Regions from separate parts of the Streptosporangium sp. NPDC051022 genome, predicted to be linked through region 2. Evidence: riboswitches for the same ligand, from Rfam matches in the RefSeq annotation. Region 2 holds a riboswitch; each other region holds the start of a gene.
What was found. Region 2 has a riboswitch for cobalamin ahead of AB0N02_RS39665 (ribonucleoside-diphosphate reductase subunit alpha). Riboswitches for the same ligand answer to the same signal wherever they lie in the genome.

Region 1 (3,265 bases), on a different contig from region 2:
CAGCAGCGTGATCACCGAGACTGCGGCCGAGCCCACCATCACCCCGATGATCAGCAGGGTCACCACCGACCTGACCCGCCGCGACAGCACGAGCACCAGAGCCAGCACCGCCGCCGCGCCCGCCGAGGCGGCCACGACGACCCCGGCGCGGCCGAGCCCGGCCACACCGGCGGTGAACGCGCCCGCCGCCCCGCCCCAGCCGATGATGATCAGAGCCACGCCCAGGCTCGCGCCCGAGCTCACCCCCAGGATGTACGGCTCGGCCAGCGGGTTGCGGAACAGCGTCTGAAGCTGCACCCCCGAGGCCGACAGCGCCGCCCCGGCCAGGGCGGCGGTGATCGCGCGCGGCAGCCGTACCGTCCAGACGATCTCCTGGACTCCCGGATCGGCCGCGCCGTCGCGCACCAGCGCGCGCAGCGCCTGCTCCACCGGGATGGAGGTCGAGCCGAGCATGACCGCCAGCGCGAACGCGAGCGGCACGGCGATCGCCACACCCGACAGTACGGCCGTCCGGCGGCGGTTCACCACCGCCGCCGGACGAGCCAGGACGCTTCCGGTGACGGCCGGAGCCGTCACTTGATCATCTTCTGGTAGAAGGTGAACTCGTGACCCGGTTCCAGGTCGGGGTGCAGGATCGCGACCAGGTCGGCCAGGACCAGGTCGGGACGTGCGACGCCGCGCTCATAGAAGTCGTTGCCGCCGCCGGGTCCCAGCGCCTTGTTGGCCGACCAGACGTTCCCGGTCTCGAAGGCGCCGAACTTGGCGTAGCGGGCGTCGGACTTCTCCACGTCGGCCAGGGACTTCCAGTCGTTGACGGTGGCCAGCCAGACCTTGGCGTCCTTGGCCTTGGACAGGACGGCCTCCAGGTCCAGCGTCGTGCTGCCGGGGCCGGACGTCTGCTCCCACGGATAGGTGCCGCCCGCGTTCTTGATCAGTCCTGCGACGTAGCTGCCGCCGTTCGGCATCGACCACTGCCCCTGGTACATCTGCCCCGGCAGCGCCGTGACCGGGGTGGCCGCCTTGACCTTGGCCGCCAGAGCCGCGTAGTCGGCCTCGACCTTGCCGAAAACCTCGGCGGCCTTGGCCTCGGTGCCGGTCAGCGCGGCCATCACCTTGATCCACTCGGCCCTGCCCAGCGCGGTGGACTCCAGCCACTCGGCGTTGGCGACCACCGCGACCCCGGCCTGGCGCAGCGGGCCGTAGGACTTGTCCTCGGTGCCGCCGGTCATCAGCGCGTCCGGCCTGGCCGCGATGACCTTCTCTGTGTCCACCTCCCCTCCGGCGGCGTACTCGGTGATCGCCCCGGCCTTCACCTGTGCCAGCACCTCCGGTGAGGTGATGTATCCGGCCGAGGAGACCGCTTTGAGCCGGTCCAGCACGCCGAGCGAGGTGATGAGGGGCAGGTGGGTGGTCGAGGCGGAGTACAGGGTCCGGATCGGGGTCTGCACCGTCACCGCCCCGGCCAGCGCCCCCGTCAGCTGCGGGGCAGGTGTACCACAGCGCACCAGGACATACGTCTCCGGCTTGGCGCCCGGCGCGGGCTGCTTGACCGTGATCACCTGGTAGTTCCCGGCGTAGGTGAGGGTGACGTTCGTCGCGTGCTTCAGGGTCTGCTTGACCGGGAAGTAGTCCGTGCCCGCGTCATAGGAGGTGACGCAGCGGCCGTCGGCGGCCGCCGAGGACGGTGAGGACGCCTGGGGGGTACTCGGATCGCCGGTGCCGCAGGCGGTGACGGTGACGGTGAGCAGGACGGCGAACAGCGCGCCGCCGATCGGGCGGATGAGGCCCATCTGTGGTCTCCCGGGGACGGGCCGCGACCGCTGTTCCTCGACAGCGCCCGCGGCGGGTGAGGAGCCGGATCACCACAAGAGGCCCGTACCGCGGGCAGCGGAAAAGACGTCACGCCGGATGAGCGGCATGGCGACCACCGTTCCTCTCTTGGGGAGATCCGCCCCAATTCCTGTGAGGAGGCGACCGCGTGAGTCTCCTGGCTCTCGGGTCGAAGCTCGTCCCGGCCTTCCCACCCGCGCACGGGCAGTGGCCTGTTCGGGATTCGCTCGCCGATCACAGTGGCGGGACCGCACCGGATTCACACCGGTTTCCTCGTTCCGCCGTCGCCTGCGGCCGCATCATCTCACAAGCCCCGGAATGTTTCATAGGCGGGCGAAACCCGGATCTGTGAACGACGTCACCGGGTTCTGCCGCACGACACGTCCTGTCCGGCAGGCGGATCCGGTCCGGCGGCTCCCGGCCCGGGGCGTCTTCCGGCTTCCGGGGTCACAGGGGTGTCCGCCAGCGCTGACAGGCCTGTTCGTAGAGGGTGGTCAGGAACGCGTCGCGAGCCTGGCCGGTCTCGTAGCGCCGGCCGTACCTGTCGGCGTAGGCCGCGAACCACTCCCGGTCCTGATGCAGGAAGAGCAGGTCGTGGAAGGCCATGTTGCGCAGGGCCAGCATGGGGACAGGGGAACGCGCCACGGCGAAGGAGGGGTTCCTGGCCGCCGTCTCGGCACAGTCCGGATGGAACTGACCGAGCATCAGTCCACGCCGCACCATCCGGCGCTTGACCATGGCGTGCGCTTCGTCCAGCGCGCTCACCCGCTCCGGCGGCAGGCCGGCGATGACCGCGACCATCGCGTGCAGTGTCCTGTTGGGCTGGGCCCAGGCCATGACGGAGAACTCGTCGACCAGGTTCTCGATGAGCGCGGTCAGGTGGCCCGCGTCGCCGGGAGGGCCGATCCGGCGGGTGCTGAAGTGCAGGGTGCCGTTCTTGATCGCGGGCATGACGAACGGGCAGACCGGCCCGCTCCGCCCTATCTCTGGATGCGGGAGAGTGAGGAAGTCGTTGATCCATTCCCATCCCGCGGCCGCCTGGCCGATCATCGGATGGCCGCTCCCCCGACCGCGACCGTCTTGCGCAGTGTGAGCGTCCGCCACTGCCGCAGCGCCGCCAGACGCCGGAATTCGGCCGCGTCGTTGAGATGCGGAAACGGTTCGTCCGGGACGTCGGCGCCGAGGAAGTCGCAAAGCGGCCGCCAGCCCTGCGACACCTCGAAGACCAGGAGCCGGTGCCCGGGGACCCACGCGCGGACCTCCTCGTTGTGCCGCTGGAAGATCTCCATCGCGTACCGGGGATCCTGGAATCGGCCGTCGAAGACGCCGTCCCAGATCAGCCGGCGGCAGATTTCCCTGCGGCGCCGGATGGAGACCGAGAGTCTGTCCTCCAGCCAGGTCAGAGCGCCGCCGAGGCCGGGCTGGAGAGCGGTGT
Region 2 (3,265 bases):
GATACCCGGTGGCCAGGGAGGGCGCGCAGAAGCTCAAGGAGATCTCCTACGTGCACGCCGAGGCCTACCCGGCCAGCGAGCTCAAGCACGGGCCGCTGGCGCTGATCGGTCCCGAGATGCCGACCGTGGCGATCGTCCCGGACGACGAGCTGCTGGACAAGAACCTCACCACGCTGGGGGAGATCCGCGCGCGCGGCGGGCGGGTGCTCATGGTCGGGCACCGTACGGCCGACCCGAAGCTGGCCGACGACTGCCTCGTGGTGCCCAAGAACGAGACCGAGCTTGACCCGATCCTGCTGTCGATCCCGCTGCAGCTGTTCGCCTACCACGCCGCCGTCGCCCTGGAGCGGGACGTGGACAAGCCTCGCAACCTCGCCAAGAGCGTCACGGTGGAGTGATCTCGCGAGGCTATACCCCCGACATGTACTACGGAAAGTAATTGCCCTGTAGCGTGAAGTATCTAGAGGTTTGGGGGATCTCGGGCTAAGGGGTGCTTATGCACCGTAGGCGGTTCTTCGCGCTCGCGCTGGGGGTCATGGCCGCCACCTGCGGCTGTGACAGGCTGGGCGACTCCGGCGCGGCTCCGGCGGGCAGGCTGACCATCGTCGTGCCCGCCCCCCGCGGGCAGGGGTGGGACCAGGCCGCCCGCGCGCTGGCCGCGATCCTGACCGGGGACGGGCTGGCCGGCGCGGTCGAGGTCAGCAACCAGCCGGGCGGGGTCGGCGCGGCCGCGCTGAGCGCCTTCGCCGCCCGCGGCCCGTTCGCGCGCGACGGCAGGCTGCTCCTGGCGGGCATGCCGGTGGTGGCGGGCGCGGAGATCGCCAACGTCGCCTCCGTGATGGCGGCGACCACCCCGCTGGCCAGGCTGGTCGGCGACTGGACCGCCCTGGTCGTCTCCACCAACTCCCTGCTGCGCACCTTCGAGGACTTCGCCGCGGTGCTCCGCCGCAACCCGGCCGAGCTGGTGGTCGGCGGCAGGCTGGACGGCGGCTCCGACCACGTGCTCTACGGCATGATCGGCAAATGCCTCGGCGTGGACGTCAGGCTGCTGGACTACGCGGGCTACCCCGGCGGGGCCGAGGGCGTCGAGGCCCTGCAGGAGGGGCGGGTGGCCGCGCTCCTGGGATCGGCCCGGGCCTTCCTGCCGGAGATCGCCGCGGGCCGTGTGCGGCCGCTGGTCGTCTCCTCCAGCGAGCGGATCGACGGCATCGACGCGCCGACTTTGATGGAGCGGGAGATCCGGCTCGAGTACGCCGACTGGTGCGGCGTGTTCGGCCCGCGCGGCATGAGCCCGCGGGACCGGGACGAGGCCGTCGCGCTGTGCGACCGGATCGACGCCTCGCCCCGCTGGCAGGCACTGTGCGCGGCCAACGGCTGGAACCGGGTCTATCTGAGCGGCGACGAGTTCCGCCAGTGGATCGTCACCGAGACCCGCCGAACCCGGGGAGTTCTCGGCGAACTCGGGCTACTCAGCTCCTTCGACACAAGTTGTTGGGGTAGTTGCGTCGGGCGGCACTAGATGTAGGATCCTGCTTGTTGCTGGTTCGCCCGAGGGGGCGAGGTAAGAGGGAACCCGGTGCGAGTCCGGGACTGCCCCGCAGCGGTGAACGGGAACGACCGCCGTCATGAGCACTGGGTGAGCCATGCCTGGGAAGCGACGGCCAGTAGAAGTGTGCAAGGTGCCTGTGAGTCCGAAGACCTGCCGGTGACACGTGGCTGAGGAAGCCGAGCCGGGCACCGGGGGACGCGCAGAGCGGCCCGCGGCGTGCCGGGCGAGGTGGGCTCGGCCATGGGAACTGTCCAGGGCCTCGAGGGAGGGTCCGCGGAACGAGGCGGTCCGGCGTGCCCGGGGACCGCCCGTGGACGCGCGTCCTCCGGCGGGAGCCGTACGGGGAACACGAGCGCGCGAGGGGTAACACGTGACACAGACCTTGATCGATGTCGCGGAGGAGAGCGGGAGAGAGCGGGACGACCGCAGGCTGGCCATCGAGGAGGCCGCCGCCCGGGTGATCACCGATCCGGAGAACTCCAAGGTCGCCGCGCGGTTGCTGGCCGAACTGATCGCCGACGAGGCGGCCGGGCACGGGGTCCGGACCTTCTCCGAGTCGATCGCCGCGACCCACGCCGCCGGACTCCTCCAGGACCGGCTGGCCGCGTTCGTGGCCGCCCACGCCGAGGCGCTCGACGCGCTGATCGCGCCGGACGCCGACGACCGGTTCGAGTACTTCGGGCTGCGCACCGTCTACGACCGCTACCTGCTGCGCCACCCGCGGACCCGCAAGGTCCTCGAGCGCCCGCAGCACTTCTTCCTGCGCGTGGCCTGCGGCCTGTCGGAGACGGTCGAGGAGGCCGCCGAGCTGTACGCGCTCATGGCCGCCCTGGCCTACCTGCCCAGCTCGCCGACCCTGTTCAACTCCGGCTCGCGCAGGCCCCAGCTGTCGTCGTGCTTCCTGCTCGACTCGCCCCGTGACGAGCTGGAGGCCATCTACGAGCGCTACGGGCAGGTCGCGCGGCTGTCGAAGTACGCCGGGGGGATCGGCGTCTCCTGGACCCGCGTCCGCTCGCGGGGCTCGCTGATCCGGGGTACCAACGGCCACTCCAACGGCATCGTGCCCTGGCTGCGCACGCTGGACGCCAGCGTCGCCGCGGTCAACCAGGGCGGCCGCCGCAAGGGCGCGGCCTGCGTCTACCTGGAGCCCTGGCACGCCGACGTCGAGGAGTTCCTCGAACTGCGCGACAACACCGGGGAGGAGGCCCGCCGCACGCACAACCTGAACCTGGCCAACTGGATCCCCGACGAGTTCATGCGCCGGGTCGAGGCCGACGAGACGTGGTCGCTGTTCGACCCCAAGGAGGTGCCGCACCTGACCGACCTGTACGGCGACGCCTTCGACGAAGCCTACCGGGCCGCCGAGGCCGAGGGCCGGTTCGTCAGGCGGGTCCAGGCCCGCGCGCTGTACGGCCGGATGATGCGCACCCTCGCCCAGACCGGCAACGGCTGGATGACCTTCAAGGACGCCGCCAACCGCACCTCCAACCAGACGGCCCGTCCCGAGAACGTCATCCACCTGTCGAATCTCTGCACCGAGATCCTGGAGGTCACCGGCGACGCGGAGACCGCCGTCTGCAACCTCGGCTCGATCAACCTCGCCGCCCACCTCGGCACCGGGGAGGACGGGCGGGAGATGGACTGGGAGCGGCTGCGCCGGACCGTCCGCACCGCGGTGCGGTTCCTGGACAGGACCATCGATCTGGGCTTCTACCC
Region 3 (3,265 bases), on a different contig from region 2:
GATGGAGACGTAGGCGGCGATGGAGGGACAGCCGGTGGCCAGCGCCTCGAAGATCAGCGCGGCGTCGGTCCTGGACAGGCCCGAGCCGCCCATCTCCTCGGCGACGTAGACGCCGCCGAGGCCGAGGTCGGCCGCCTTGACGAGCACGTCCACCGGGAAGTGCTTGCGGCGGTCCCAGTCGACGGCATCGGGGGCCAGGTGCTCGCGGGCGAAGTCGCGGACCGTCTCCACGATCGCGACCTGGTCGTCGGTGAGTGTGAGCATCGTCCCTCACCCCATCGTGGGGATGACGAAGCTCGCGCCTTCCCTGACCCCGGAGGGCCAGCGCGAGGTGACGGTCTTGGTGCGGGTGTAGAAGCGGATCGAGTCCGTGCCGAACTGGTTGAGGTCACCGAACATCGACCGCTTCCAGCCGCCGAAGCTGTGGTAGGCCACCGGGACCGGGATGGGGACGTTGACGCCGACCATGCCGGTGTTGACCCGGCGGGTGAAGTCGCGGGCGGTGTCGCCGTCGCGGGTGAAGATGGCCACGCCGTTGCCGTACTCGTGTTCGCTGGGCAGCCGCAGCGCCTGCTCGTAGTCGGCGGCGCGCACCACCGACAGGACGGGCCCGAAGATCTCCTCCCGGTAGACGCGCATGCCGGGGGTGACGTGGTCGAAGAGCGAGGCGCCGATGAAGAAGCCGCCCTCGTGTCCGGCCACGTTCACCTGGCGGCCGTCGACCACCAGCTGGGCGCCCTCGGCGACACCGAGATCGAGATAGCCGCGGACCCGTTCCAGCGCGTCGGGGCCGACCAGCGGGCCGAAATCGGCGTCGGGGTCGTGGGAGGGGCCGACCCGCAGCCCGCCGATCCGCTCCACCAGTTTGGCCACCAGGGCGTCGGCGGTCTCCTGCCCGACGGGAACGGCGACGGAGATGGCCATGCACCGTTCGCCCGCGGAGCCGTACCCCGCGCCGATCAGGGCGTCGGCGGCCTGGTCCAGGTCGGCGTCGGGCATGATGATCATGTGGTTCTTGGCGCCGCCGAAGCACTGGGCGCGCTTTCCGCGGGCCGTCGCCGTCGTGTACACGTACTCCGCGATCGCCGTGGAGCCGACGAATCCCAGCGCGGCCACCCGCGGATCCTCCAGCAGGGTGTCGACCGCCTCCTTGCCTCCGTTGACCACGTTCAGCACGCCGGGCGGCAGACCCGCCTCGACGAACAGCTCGGCCAGCCGCAACGGTACCGACGGGTCACGCTCGGACGGCTTGAGCACGAAGGCGTTGCCGCAGGCGAGGGCGGGGGCGGCCTGCCACAGCGGGATCATCGCCGGGAAGTTGAACGGCGTGATCCCGGCGACCACGCCCAGTGGCTGGCGCATCGAGTACACGTCGATGCCCGTCCCGGCGCTGTCGGTGAACTCGCCCTTGAGCAGGTGCGGGATGCCCGCGGCGAACTCGACCACCTCCAGCCCGCGCTGCAGGTCGCCGTCGGCGTCGGCGACCGTCTTGCCGTGCTCGGACGACAGCAGCCGGGCCAGCGGCTCACGCTCGGCTTCGACCAGTCGCAGGAAGCACAGCAGCACGCGGGCGCGGCGCTGCGGGTTCCACCGTGCCCACTCCTCCTGAGCGGCCTCGGCGTCGGCGATCGCCGCCTCGGTCTCGGCCCGGTTCGCCAGCGGGACACGGGCCTGGACCCGCCCGGTGCCGGGATCGTGGACGTCACCGTGGGCACCCGATGCCCCGGGAACCTGTTTGCCGCCGATGAAATGTGTCAGCTCACGGACCATGAACGACCTGCTTTCGCCAGGTGGGATCCGAAGATGGGCGTGCCTCGCCCGCGGTCCAGCGCACCGATGGGCGGGCCGGAAACGGTGAACGGGTCAGGGCGCAGCAGGGCCGTCAGCGCGGGGGATCCTCCACCGCCGGGACGTTTCCGGGCTCGCGAGCGCGTACCGATGCCATGCGTGTTCGCTCCATCCTCGTGGACAACACGGATCAACCCGCGGCCGGTATCCTGACTCCCGGATCAGCGCACGTCATCCGGCCTTCCCGGCTCTCGCCAGTGGCCTCATACAGCGATGACGCACTCCCCGGTCACAGTGGCGGGACCGCGCCGGATTCACACCGGCTTCCCTGCACCGCGGGCCTTCACCCCGAAAATATAGTTGGACGTCCTAGTAAGTCCAGAGCGACCGGCCGGATATGTGGAAAGCCGTCGCCGCCGCTCACCGAGAGGCTCAGGTGGCGGCCCTTCGCCGCGCCTTCGGCCATCCGGTCGAAGGACCCGCGGAACGTGCCTCGGACCGGATGACGTCTCAGAGTACGGCGAAGGTATCCGGCCACCGCGTTGGCTGGTTAGAATCCCGCCGTGGATGGTTCGTCCGCGCCCGGCCGGGTGCGGACGTCGTAAGAGGGAACCCGGTGCGAATCCGGGACTGCCCCGCAGCGGTGAGTGGGAACGACCGCCGTCATACGCACTGGACCGAAGGTCTGGGAAGCGACGGCCAGTAGGTCACGCCTGAGGTTCAGGTGTGGTGCCCGCGAGTCCGAAGACCTGCCCTCCGCCCGTGCACCGGCCGGTGCGCGGTGGTCCGCGGCCTCGTGGGAGGGCCTGGGACGCGCCCGCCGGGGTTTTCCCTGCCCGTCGTGTGCCTCTTCCTCCTGCCCGGCCGCATGCTGGCAATAGCGAGGGAAGCTGCCATGACAACGACGATCCTCGGGTACCCGCGCATCGGCGCGCACCGAGAGCTCAAATTCGCCACCGAGCAGTACTGGGCCGGGCGCGTCGGCGAGGAGGAACTGCAGTCCACGGCCGCGACGCTGCGGCGGGCGGTGTGGACCGAGCTGCGGGACGCCGGGCTGGGGACGATCCCGTCGAACACCTTCTCCTTCTACGACCAGGTGCTGGACACCAGCGTCATGGTCGACGCGGTCCCCGACCGCTACCGGGCGCTGCCGGGCCTGGAGCGCTACTTCGCGATGGCGCGCGGCACCGCGGACATCCCGGCGCTGGAGATGACCAAGTGGTTCGACACCAACTACCACTACATCGTCCCCGAACTGGCCCTGGACGCCCGCTTCCGGCTCGCCGACGGCGCGCAGGCCAAACCCGTGGCCGAATACCTCGAGGCCAGGGCGTTGGGGATCGAGACCCGGCCGGTGCTGGTCGGCCCCCTGACCTACCTGCTGCTGGCCAAGGCCGCGCCGGGCTCGCCCGAGGGGTTCGTGCCGCTGGACCTGCTGGACGCCCTGGTGGAGGTTTATGCCGAACTGCTGGAACGG

Region 1: another riboswitch for cobalamin. It lies ahead of AB0N02_RS22200 (ABC transporter substrate-binding protein); the one in region 2 lies ahead of AB0N02_RS39665 (ribonucleoside-diphosphate reductase subunit alpha).
Region 3: another riboswitch for cobalamin. It lies ahead of AB0N02_RS22245 (CoA-acylating methylmalonate-semialdehyde dehydrogenase); the one in region 2 lies ahead of AB0N02_RS39665 (ribonucleoside-diphosphate reductase subunit alpha).

What each region holds. Positions count from the first base shown of each region.
Region 1 covers NZ_JBFBCF010000013.1:154,051-157,315, reverse strand. The annotation lists gene AB0N02_RS22205 (iron ABC transporter permease) at 1-576, opposite strand, end outside; gene AB0N02_RS22200 (ABC transporter substrate-binding protein) at 573-1,790, opposite strand; cobalamin riboswitch at 1,962-2,143, opposite strand; gene AB0N02_RS22195 (DUF6875 domain-containing protein) at 2,278-2,880, opposite strand; gene AB0N02_RS22190 (sulfotransferase family protein) at 2,877-3,265, opposite strand, start outside.
Region 2 covers NZ_JBFBCF010000037.1:59,313-62,577, reverse strand. The annotation lists gene glmS (glutamine--fructose-6-phosphate transaminase (isomerizing)) at 1-398, shown strand, start outside; gene AB0N02_RS39670 (tripartite tricarboxylate transporter substrate-binding protein) at 497-1,519, shown strand; cobalamin riboswitch at 1,524-1,722, shown strand; gene AB0N02_RS39665 (ribonucleoside-diphosphate reductase subunit alpha) at 1,920-3,265, shown strand, end outside.
Region 3 covers NZ_JBFBCF010000013.1:164,352-167,616, forward strand. The annotation lists gene AB0N02_RS22240 (acyl-CoA dehydrogenase family protein) at 1-264, opposite strand, end outside; gene AB0N02_RS22245 (CoA-acylating methylmalonate-semialdehyde dehydrogenase) at 271-1,770, opposite strand; cobalamin riboswitch at 1,970-2,154, opposite strand; cobalamin riboswitch at 2,340-2,560, shown strand; gene metE (5-methyltetrahydropteroyltriglutamate--homocysteine S-methyltransferase) at 2,684-3,265, shown strand, end outside.